DNA from 2 places in the Variovorax sp. 22077 genome. Region 1 is predicted to be linked to the other one. Evidence: predicted binding sites of a transcription regulator. Region 1 holds the regulator's gene; the other holds the start of a gene.
The links. Region 1 encodes sigma-54, which starts transcription at its own class of promoters, with help from an activator protein. Its sites were predicted from a motif close to TGGCANGNAANCTGCTTT; they were not measured.
Positions count from the first base shown of each region.

Region 2: atzF (allophanate hydrolase) is a predicted target of sigma-54. The motif match lies at 2,855-2,872, and genes of this name have one in related genera.

Region 1 is NZ_JBQEQC010000009.1:64,530-69,752, forward strand. It holds gene ACTJLF_RS14890 (phospholipase D family protein) at 1-1,527, opposite strand, end outside; gene rpoN (RNA polymerase factor sigma-54) at 1,663-3,264, opposite strand; gene lptB (LPS export ABC transporter ATP-binding protein) at 3,419-4,213, opposite strand; gene lptA (lipopolysaccharide transport periplasmic protein LptA) at 4,210-4,926, opposite strand; gene ACTJLF_RS14910 (thiol:disulfide interchange protein DsbA/DsbL) at 5,128-5,223, opposite strand, start outside.
Region 2 is NZ_JBQEQC010000011.1:165,310-170,532, reverse strand. It holds gene ACTJLF_RS17750 (ABC transporter permease) at 1-66, opposite strand, end outside; gene ACTJLF_RS17745 (ABC transporter substrate-binding protein) at 71-1,078, opposite strand; gene atzF (allophanate hydrolase) at 1,093-2,823, opposite strand; gene ACTJLF_RS17735 (M48 family metallopeptidase) at 3,040-3,903, opposite strand; gene ACTJLF_RS17730 (AmpG family muropeptide MFS transporter) at 3,963-5,223, shown strand, end outside.

The sequences.
Region 1 (5,223 bases):
CTCGAGCATGGTCCGGTCCCAGAAGCGGGAATCGGGCTCCTCGGTCAGCACCGTGAGCCTGCCGGCATCGTCGCTGACCCATTCGATGCGCGACTCGTTGCTGCCCTCGGCGAAGCGCAGCCTATAGGCGCCCTGCTGCTTGAGCACGTCGATGAGCTTCAGCGCCTGCTGGGCCATCTCGGGGCTGCGGATGAAAAGGCCGATCTCGGTGTTGTGCGTTTCCGAGCGCGGGTCGAAGTTCATCGAGCCGACGAACAGAATGCGCCGGTCGATCACCGCCGACTTGGCATGCAGCCTGCCCACCGAGGTGCCGAAGAGGCCCAGCCTCACGCTGCTGCGGGTGCGGTTGGTGCTCAGTTCGTAGAGGTCGGCGCCCAGCTTGAGCATGTCGGGCCGGTAGCGGCGGTAGGCGGTGTGCACCAGCGGCTCGTCGGTGGCGGCGAGCGAGTTGGTGACCACGCTGATCTTCACGTTGCGCCCTCGGATCTCGCGCATCACCTCCAGCCCCGAGGCGCCGGGGATCAGGTAGGGCGAGACGATCGTCACTTCCGAACGCGCGCGCCGCATCTGCTCGACCACGTTGTAGCGCACGCTGTCGACGTCCAGCAGCGGCACGCCGCCATACGAGGCGGTCTTGCCGATCACGCGCTCGGGCGAATCGGCATAGGCTTCGGCGGTGGTCCAGATCAGGCCGAGCTTGCCGGCGTCCAGGTCCTCGGCCATCGGGCTGTAGCCCAGCAGGTCGTTGGGCGCGGGCTTGGGCGGCGGGGGCGTGGTCTCGGGGCCGGTGGCGAGCTCGAAGCGCTGCTGCAGCTCCTCGCGCGAGAGGCTGCTGCCCACGACCGACTGGATCGGCCGCACGTAGACGCTGTTCCAGTACTGGTCGAACAGGCTGCCAAGGCGCGGGACCAGCGCGCCGGTGACGAAGGTGTCGAGGTCGATGAAGTTCTCGCCCGAGGTGCGCCTGAAGTACTGGTTGCCGATGTTGCGCCCGCCCGCCACCGCCATCGCGCCATCGGCGATGAACAGCTTGTTGTGCATGCGGCGGTTGACGCGGCTGAAGTCGAAGAGCGAGGCGGTGAAGCGCTTCAGCAGGCTGCCGCGGCCTGCCGGGAAGGGGTTGAACAGGCGCAGCTCCACGTTGGGCGTGGCGGCCAGGCCCAGCAGCAGCTCGTCCTCGCCGGAGGTATAGAGGTCGTCCATCAAGAGCCGCACGCGCACCCCGCGCTGGGCGGCGTCGCGCAGGGTGCGCAGCAGGTAGCGGCCGGTCTCGTCGTTCTCGATCTGGTAGTACTGCACGTCCAGCGTGCGCTGCGCGCGGCGCGCGAGCTGGATGCGGGTGTCGAAGGCGAAGTCGCCGCCGGGCATCAGGCGGAAGCCGCTCAGGTCGGGGTCGGGCTGGGAGGCCAGCGCGATCCTGCCGAGCGCCGTGTCGGCCGAGACGGCGATGGTCTTGGTGGGCGGGCGCGGGGCCTCGTCGGGCAGCGTGGCGCAGCCCGTGACAAGCAGCACGAGCAGGGCGAACACCGCAGCCACCGTCCAACGCCACGCAAGCCCATTCCAGGAACACCGCGGAACCGGCTCCGCCGGTCCGCAGGTGTTGCCCCCTGCAAGGGGGTTGGCGAAGCGACACGAAGTGCGCATAGCCTGGGGGTGTGCCAGTTACAAGGCTTTGCGCAGGTTGGCGGGCGCGATGCGCAGCGCCTCGCGGTACTTGGCGACGGTGCGGCGCGCGCACTCGATGCCCTGCTCCTTCAGCATCTCGGAGATCTGGCTGTCCGACAGCGGCTTCTTCACGCTCTCGGAGCCGACGAACTGCTTGATGAGCGCGCGCACCGCGGTGCTCGACGCGTTGCCTCCGGTCTCGGTGCCCAGCGCCGAGCCGAAGAAGTACTTGAGCTCGACCGTGCCGAAGGGCGTGGCCATGTACTTGGCGGTGGTCACGCGCGAGATGGTCGATTCGTGCAGGCCCAGCTCGTCGGCGATCTCGCGCAGCACCAGCGGGCGCATGGCGAGCTCGCCGTGCACGAAGTAGCTCTTCTGCCGCTCGACGATGGCGTTGCTCACGCGCAGGATGGTGTCGAAGCGCTGCTGGATGTTCTTGATGAACCAGCGCGCCTCCTGCAACCGCTGCGACAGCGCCTGGCTGCCCTCGCCCTTGTGCGACTTCAGCGCGCCGGCATAGATGTCGTGCACGCGCAGGCGCGGCATCACGTCGGGGTTGAGCATCACGCGGAACTTCACGTTGGTGCCGCGGCCGGTCTTGGTGACGATCACGTCGGGCACGATGACGTTGCGCTCCACGTCGACGAAGCGCCGGCCCGGCTTGGGCTCCAGCCGCGCGATGACCTGCAGCGCCGAGCGCACCAGCTCCTCGCTGCTGCGGGTGAGCGTGGCCAGACGCTTGAAGTCGCGGCGCGCGAGCAGCTCCATGGGCTGCTTGCAGATGGCCAGCGCCGTCTTGCGGACCAGTTCCTCTTCCTCGGTCTCGTCGTCGCTCGCCATGGCGCGCAGCTGGATGCTCAGGCATTCGCCGAGGTCGCGCGCGCCGACGCCGGCGGGCTCCAGGCTCTGCAGCAGGCCCAGCGCCACCTGGAAGTGGTGCACGAGGTCGTCGAATTCGTCGTTGTCGTCACCCGCCAGGCCCGAGGCCAGCGCGGGCAGCGAGTCTTCGAGGTAGCCATCCTCGTTGAGCGACTCGATGAGGAAGCGCAGCGCGGCGCTGTCGCTCTCGTTGAGCCGCAGGCTCAGTGCCTGGCGGTGCAGAAAGGACTGCAGCGACTCCTGGCTGCGCGCGAGCTCGGTGGCATCGGCGCGCTCGTCGTCGCCGGCGTTGTTCTGGCGCGCGGGCGCGTCGCTGCCCCATTCGCTGTCGTCGGGCGCCATGTCGACGGTGCCGTCGCCTTCCCAGTCGGGCTCGCGCTCGGCGATCTCGGCGGCGGGGCCGTCGGCGTCGGCGACTGCCGTGCCTTCCGTGGAAGAAGTCGCGCTGCTGCTGCTCGCGGCCGAGGGGGCGAAGTCGCCCTCGCCGTCGTTGCCATCGCCGCCGTCATCGCGAGGGACCGGCGCGTCGGCGGTGTCGAGCCCGAATTCCTCGCGCACGGCCTCCTCGGCGGTGCGCTCCAGGAACGGGTTCTCGTCGAGCATCTGCTCCACTTCCTGGCTCAGCTCGAGCGTGGAGAGTTGGAGCAGCCTGATCGACTGCTGCAGCTGCGGCGTGAGCGCCAGGTGCTGCGAAACGCGAAGGGACAACCCCTGCTTCATGAGAAGACGGCTCCCCCCGAGGCAGCACGCCGCGCGCCACGCCAGCTCCCTGCCGGGAGCGGACCGGCCGCTTCGGGCGGCCGTGCACACCAGCCCTCGCGAAGGGGCTCCACGCGCATGGCGATCACGCTTGCCGTTGACCCTCGCAACATGATCACATCCGGAAGTGCTCGCCCAGGTACACCCTGCGTACCTCGGCGTTGTCGACGATCTCCGAAGGCGTGCCTTGTGCCAGCACGTGCCCGTCGCTGATGATGAAAGCGTGGTCGCAGATGCCCAGCGTCTCGCGCACGTTGTGGTCGGTGATGAGCACGCCGATGCCGCGCTCCTTCAGGAAGCTGATGATGCGCTGGATCTCGATCACCGCGATCGGGTCGATGCCGGCGAAGGGCTCGTCCAGAAGAATGAAGCGCGGCTGCGTGGCCAGGGCGCGCGCGATCTCGACGCGGCGGCGCTCGCCGCCCGACAGCGCCATCGCGGGCGAATCGCGCAGATGGTCGACGCGCAGGTCGACCAGCAGGTCGGTCAGGCGCTCCTCGATGTGCTCCTTCGACAGGGGAACCAGCCTGCCTTTCGCGTCGGGCTCGCTCTGGAGCTCGAGCACGGCGCGCACGTTCTCCTCGACCGTGAGCTTGCGGAAGATCGAGGCTTCCTGCGGCAGGTAGCTCAGCCCCATGCGGGCGCGGCGGTGGATCGGCATGTGCGCGATCGGCTCGCCGTCGATGGAGATGTCGCCGGCGTCGGCGCGCACCAACCCCACGATCATGTAGAACGAGGTGGTCTTGCCCGCGCCATTCGGCCCGAGCAGCCCGACGACTTCGCCCTTCTGCACGTCGAGCGAGACGTCCTTCACGACGGTGCGGCTGCCGTAGCTCTTCTTCAGGCCGCGCGCGACCAAGCGGCTGCCCGGTGTGCCGCTGGCGTCCTGGGTTCCTGCGGATTCGATCACTTGCGCGTGTCTCCCTGGTCACTGAGCGTGGTGCTCGGGCGCAGGCCGGCGCCGGGAGCCGGGGTGGGCGCCGGCGCAGGGGCCTTGGCACCGCCGGCCGGAGCCGGAGCGCCCGGGGCCGGCGCGGTGGCGGCCTTGGGAGTGAGGATGGTCCGGACGCGGCCGCCAGGGGCCGAGGCGTTGACGGCGGTGTTCGGCGGCACGGTCGAGCCGTTGACGGTGTAGGTGTCGTTGCTCTGGTCGTAGACGATCAGCGCGCCCTGGCTCTCGTCGTTGGGCGTGGCGCCCAGCAGGCGGCGCATGACGGCGTTGCGGATGAACTTGACGTTGTCGGCGCGGCTGTCGTACTCGATGACTTCCGACTCGCCCTCGATCCACTCGTCGGGCGCATTGCGCTTCTGCTTGTAGTAGGCCCGCTTGCCGGGCGCCGCGGTGACCACGCCGTACTGGTAGCCCTCGGCGTCCTGGCGCACGTCCAGCCGCGCGCCGCGGATGATGATCGTGCCCTTCGTCACCAGAACGTTGCCGGTGAACACGCTGGTCTGCTTCAGGTCGTCGTAGCGCATCGCGTCCGACTCGATGTTCATCGGCTTGGAGCGGTCGGCGGTCTCGGCCACGGCGCCCGACGCGAGGCCTGCCAGCAACAGGGCGCCGACGGCCAGCCGGCCGATGCGACGCAGGAAGGAGGTGGTGGGGTGAGAGTGCAATGTCATAGAGGCACGAAACTTGCTCGGCATTGTATGCGGCTGCGTGCTCCTGCCCCGCCCGCACAGATGAAAAAGCCCGCCTAGGCGGGCTTGACTTTCTTCCCGGCTTCATGCCCGAACACGGCGGAACCGGCTTCACCGGGCCGCTGGTGTTGCCCCCTGCAAGGGGGAAGGCGCGCGCGACACGAAGTGCGCGAAGCCTGGGGGTCAGCCCTTCTTGGCCTCGCCGATGAGATAGTTCACGACCTGAAGCACCTTGGTCATGTTGCCGGCGGTCTCGCCGTCGACATACCAGCGGCCGGC
Region 2 (5,223 bases), on a different contig from region 1:
CGCAGCAGTGGCCGTGCCGGCCGGCGGGGTCCACGGCGCGGCCGTGGTCGAGCTTGCGTCGGCCATGGTCTCAGGCCTTGTAGAGCAGGCCGTCCACCGCCACCTTCTTCTCGAAGATGCCTTTCTCGGTGAACAGGTCGTAGAACTTCTGGAAGTACGCGACGTCGCTCGGCTTGAACTCGTTGTAGAGCATGTACGACGCGAGCGGCACCTCGGCAGTGAGCTTGCCCTCGATGGCGGTGTAGCCCTTCATGAACTGGCGCGCCTCGTCGGGCTTGCTGCGCACCAGCTCCACGCCGCGTGCATAGGCGGCGATGTACTTCTTCGCGACCTCGGGGTTCTTCTTGATGAAGTCACTGGTGAGGCTGGCCGCGCCGCCGTGCCACGGGGCCATCGGGTCGCCGAGGATGTATTTGGCGACCACGCCGGCCTCGACGACGCGCGTGGTGCCGTTCATGCGGCCCACGGTGCCGGTGGGCTCCAGCGTGTAGCAGGCGTCGACCTGGCCCGCGACCAGCGCGGCCACGTGCTGGCCGATGGGCAGCTCGCTCACGGTCGCGCCCTTGGCGCCCGCGCGCTCCAGCATGGTCTTGCACAGGGTGACGTTCTGGATGCCGGGGCCCGACGCGACCTTCTTGCCGGCCAGCTCGGCCACGCTCTTGACGGGGCTGTCCTTGGCGACGATGAATTCGTCGAGCACGTACTTCGCGTTGCTCGGATTGGTGCAGAAGATCTTGAACAGGCCGGGCTGTGCGATCTCGCCGATGGCGAGGTTGGCCGAGCCGGTGCCGTTGGCGCTGCCGTCGCAGCGGCCGGCGAGCATGCCTTCCATCACCTGCTGCGCACCGGCGAACTTCAGCGGCTCCACATCGAGGCCTGCTTCCTTGAAGTAGCCCTTGTCGACCGCCGCGAAGAACGGCAGGCCGGCGGCCACGGGCCAGAAGCCGATGCGCAGCTTCGCAGTCGCGCCCTGCGCGCGCACGATGGCGGGTGCCGCCAGCACGGCCAGGCCCGCAGCACCGGCCTGCAGCAGCTGGCGTCGCTGGCGTGCGGCGGGAGAGTTTTGTTGGATGCTCATCGGAACTCCTCTGATCAGTTGGAACTCGGGGTGGCGCGGCTCGCGACGTAGGCGCGCCAGCCGCCGTGATGGGTCACGTCCTGCGCGCCGGCCAGCGCACGGCCTTCGCAGATGAATCCCTTCACCCAGCTGCCGTCGGCCAGCTCGACGCTGCCGAGGCCCAGCGGTGGCGGGATGAGCGCGAGGAAGCTGCCGACCTGCGCGAGCGGCACGGCCCACACCTCCAGCGCGATGGCGGCGCCTTCATCGCCTTCGGCCACGCGCCGCAGTCCGGGCTTGGGCGGCACGGTGCCCGGCAGCGCGTGGAGCCTGTAGGCCGGCGTGGTGGTGGTGGCGCGCATCAACGTGGCGCCGCGCTCGGTCAGCTGGCTGTTGAGCGGCATGCCCGAGAGATGCGCGCCGACGACGGCGATCGGCAAGATGCCGGCGTCCGGCGCCGCGAGCCCCGGAATGGCGCGCGGCGACGGCAGAGGCTGGCCTGTCGCGCCTTGCGCAAGGCCGGTGGCATGGTGAAAGCGCTGGCCCAGCTCGGCCAGCGCGAGGTCGCTGCCGCAGGGGCCGATCAGCGTGATGCCGAAGGGCAGGCCGTCCGCGCGCAGGCTGCTGGGCACCGAGAGCGCTGCGTAGTCGAGCAGGTTGACGAAGTTGGTGTAGGCGCCGAGGTTGCGGTTGAGCGCGACCGGATCGGCGCGCATCTGCTCGCGCGTGTAGTGCGTGGGCGCGGTGGGCACGAGCAGCAGGTCGATGTCGCGCCACATCGGCTCGACCTTCTGCGCGATGGCGCGCAGCCGCGCCTGGGCCTCGAACACGTCGGCGGCGTCGTACTGGCGGCCGCTCGCGAGGATGCCGCGCACGGGCTCGACGACGTCGTCGGCGTGCGCGTCGAAGAACTCGCGCACCGCGGCGTAGCGCTCGGCGACCAGGGCGCTCTCGTAGAGCATCCCGGCGGCTTCCGCGAGCGGCGCATAGGCGATGGTGACGGGCGTGCCGCCCATCGCGAGCAGCCGCGCGACCGCATCGCCGAAGGCCTGCTCGGCGGCGGCGTCGCCGAAGAAGCTCAGCCGGTCGGGCACGCCGAAGCGGAAGCGCGCGGGCAGCGGCTCGCGGCGCAGGTCGATGTCTCTCGAATACGGATCGCGCGCGTCGTGGCCCGCGGCTGCGAGCAGCACGTCGACCGCGGTGGCGACGGTGCGCGCGAAGATGGAGACGCAGTCGGCGCTCTGTGCAGCGGGCACCACGCCGAAGGCGCTCAGCAGCCCGCGCGAGGGCTTGAGGCCGACGATGTTGTTGAGCCCGGCCGGCACGCGGCCCGAGCCGGCGGTGTCGGTGCCCAAGGCGAAGTCGACCTCGCCCGTGGCCACGACGTAGGCCGATCCCGAACTGGAGCCGCCCGACACGTAGCGCGCGTCGAAGGCGTTGGGCACCTCGCCATAGGGAGAGCGAGTGCCGTTCAGTCCGCAGGCGAACTGGTCGAGATTGGTCTTGCCGGCCAGCGATGCACCGGCTTCGAGCAGGCGCTGCACCGCGCCCGCATGCACTTCGGGCAGGCGCTCGAAGGCCGGGCAGGCGGCGGTGGTGGGCACGCCGGCCACGTCGATGTTGTCCTTGACCGCGAAGCGCAGCCCGGCGAGCGGCAGGGCGAAATCCAGCGCCACCGCGGCGTGCGTGTGCGCCAGGGGCGAGGCGAACCTGGCGATCCAGGCGGCGTCTGGCGTTCCGCTTTTCGGGTTTTCTTCGTGCACCATCTTCAGGCATCCAAACATGTGTACAAGTTGAGATGCAAGCGGCATGCCAGCGCAAAAGCCGGGAGGGCGCGGATGAGGAACGTGTTCGGATTGGCTCCCTCTCCCCGTGGAGAGAGGGTTGGGGCGAGGGCAGATGCGCAGAATGAAGCGCGGCTTCTATCTGGAGGCCGTCACCCTCACCCCGGCCCTCCCCCCAGGGGAGAGGGAGCAGGAAGCTCAGCTCTTCCTAGCGTCGCGGTAGAGCTTCTCGACCTTGGGCAGGTTCGCCTCGAGCTTCGCGATGCGATCCGGCCCGCTGGGGTGCGTCGACAGGAAGCTCAGGCCGCCCTGGTTCTTCGACGCCGTGGCCATCTTCTGCCACAGCGACACCGATGCCTTCGGGTCGTAGCCCGCGCGCGCCGCGAGTTCGAGTCCCACGAGGTCGGCCTCGGTCTCGTCGCTGCGGCTGAACTTGAGCGTGAGCAGCTGCGTGCCGGCGCGCGCTGCCAGGTCGCCCACCTGCCCCCATCCGAGCAGCTGCGCACCGATCGAGAGCGCCGCGCCCGTGCCCGCGCTCTTGGCCAGGCGGGCGCGTGCGTGCTCGCGCAGGGCGTGGGCCATCTCGTGGCCCATCACCATCGCGACCTCGTCGTCGGTGAGCTTGAGCTGATCGAGGATGCCGGTGAAGAAGGCGATCTTGCCGCCGGGCATGCAGAAGGCGTTGATCTGCTTGCTGCCGATCAGGTTGACCTCCCACTTCCAGTCGCGCGCGCGTGCGTTCCACGGCGTCGCGAACGGGATGAGCCGCGCGGCGACGGCCCGCAGGCGCTGCAGCTGCGGATTGCCGTCGCCCGCGAGCGCCCCCTTGGCGCGGGCCTGCGCGAGCAGCTGGCCGTACTGCTGCACGCCGGCCGTCTCGACCTGCTCGACCGGCACGATGTTGCGCGCCACCGAGGCCTTGCCCACGTCGACCTGCGCGAGGGCGGGCTTCGCGAGCACCGCCCCGGCCGCCGCCAGCAGGAAGGCGCGCCGCGGATTCCACGCGGAAGCCACGGAGGGAACGGGAACGGCGGAAAAGGGGCGATCGCATCGTGTGCACATAGGAGCGGGATGATAGGAACAAATGAAGACAAGAACCCCGGGAACCCGGGCCGTCGCTCATGGACAATCCGGGGCACATGTCCGCCTCGCCCGCAGAAACCCCCACGCCCCCCTCACCGCCCTGGCGCGACGCGCTGAAGGTCTACCTGGAACCCGCCACCCTGCGCATGCTGGCGCTGGGCTTCTCGGCCGGGCTGCCGCTGCTGCTGGTGCTGGGCACGCTGAGCTTTCGCCTGCGCGAGGCGGGCATCGACCGCACCACCATCGGCTACCTGAGCTGGGTCGGGCTCGCCTACGGCTTCAAGTGGGTCTGGGCGCCGCTGGTCGACCGGATGCCGCTGCCGCCGCTGACCACCTTGCTGGGGCGCCGCCGCGGCTGGCTGCTGCTGGCGCAGTGCATGGTCGTCGCGGGGCTGGCGGGCATGGCGGTCAACGACCCGCGCCACGGGCTCACGCCGCTGGTCTGGTGCGCGCTGCTGGTGGCCTTCGGCTCTGCCACTCAGGACATCGCGCTGGACGCCTTCCGCATCGAATCGGCCGAGCCGCGCAAGCAGGCCGCGCTGGCCGCCGCCTACCAGACGGGCTACCGGCTCGCGATGATCTGGGCCGGCGCCGGCGTGCTGTGGGTCGCGGCCTGGGCCGAGGTGGCGCCCGCTGCAGCAGCGGCGGCAGCCACGGGTGCCGCGGCCTACCAGAACGGCGCCTGGAAGACGGCCTACCTGGTCATGGCCGCCTCGATGGCCGTCGGCGTGGTCACGGTACTGCTGTCGCCCGAGCCGGTGCCCGGCGCGCCGCCCAAGGCCCGCAGCGCCGCCGAGTGGCTGCGCAACGTGCTGGTCGAGCCCTTTGCCGATTTCATCCGCCGCTACAAGTGGCAGGCCGTGCTGATCCTCTCGCTGATCGCCATCTACCGCATCAGCGACGTGGTGATGGGCATCATGGCCAACCCGTTCTACGTGGACATGGGCTTCACCAAGGACGAGGTGGCCTCCGTCAGCAAGATCTACGGCGTGATCATGACGCTGGTGGGCGCCTTCGTCGGCGGCGTGCTGTCGATGCGCCTGGGCGTGATGCGCGTGCTGATGATGGGCGCCGTGCTCAGCGCGGCCAGCAACCTGCTCTTCGCCTGGCTGGCCACGCGCGGGCACGACCTGACGGCGCTGATCGCGGTGGTTTCGGCCGACAACCTGGCCGGCGGCATCGCCTCGGCGGCCTTCATCGCCTACCTGTCGAGCCTCACCAACATCAGCTACTCCGCCACGCAGTACGCCCTGTTCAGCTCGCTGATGCTGCTGCTGCCGAAGTTCCTGGCCGGCTACT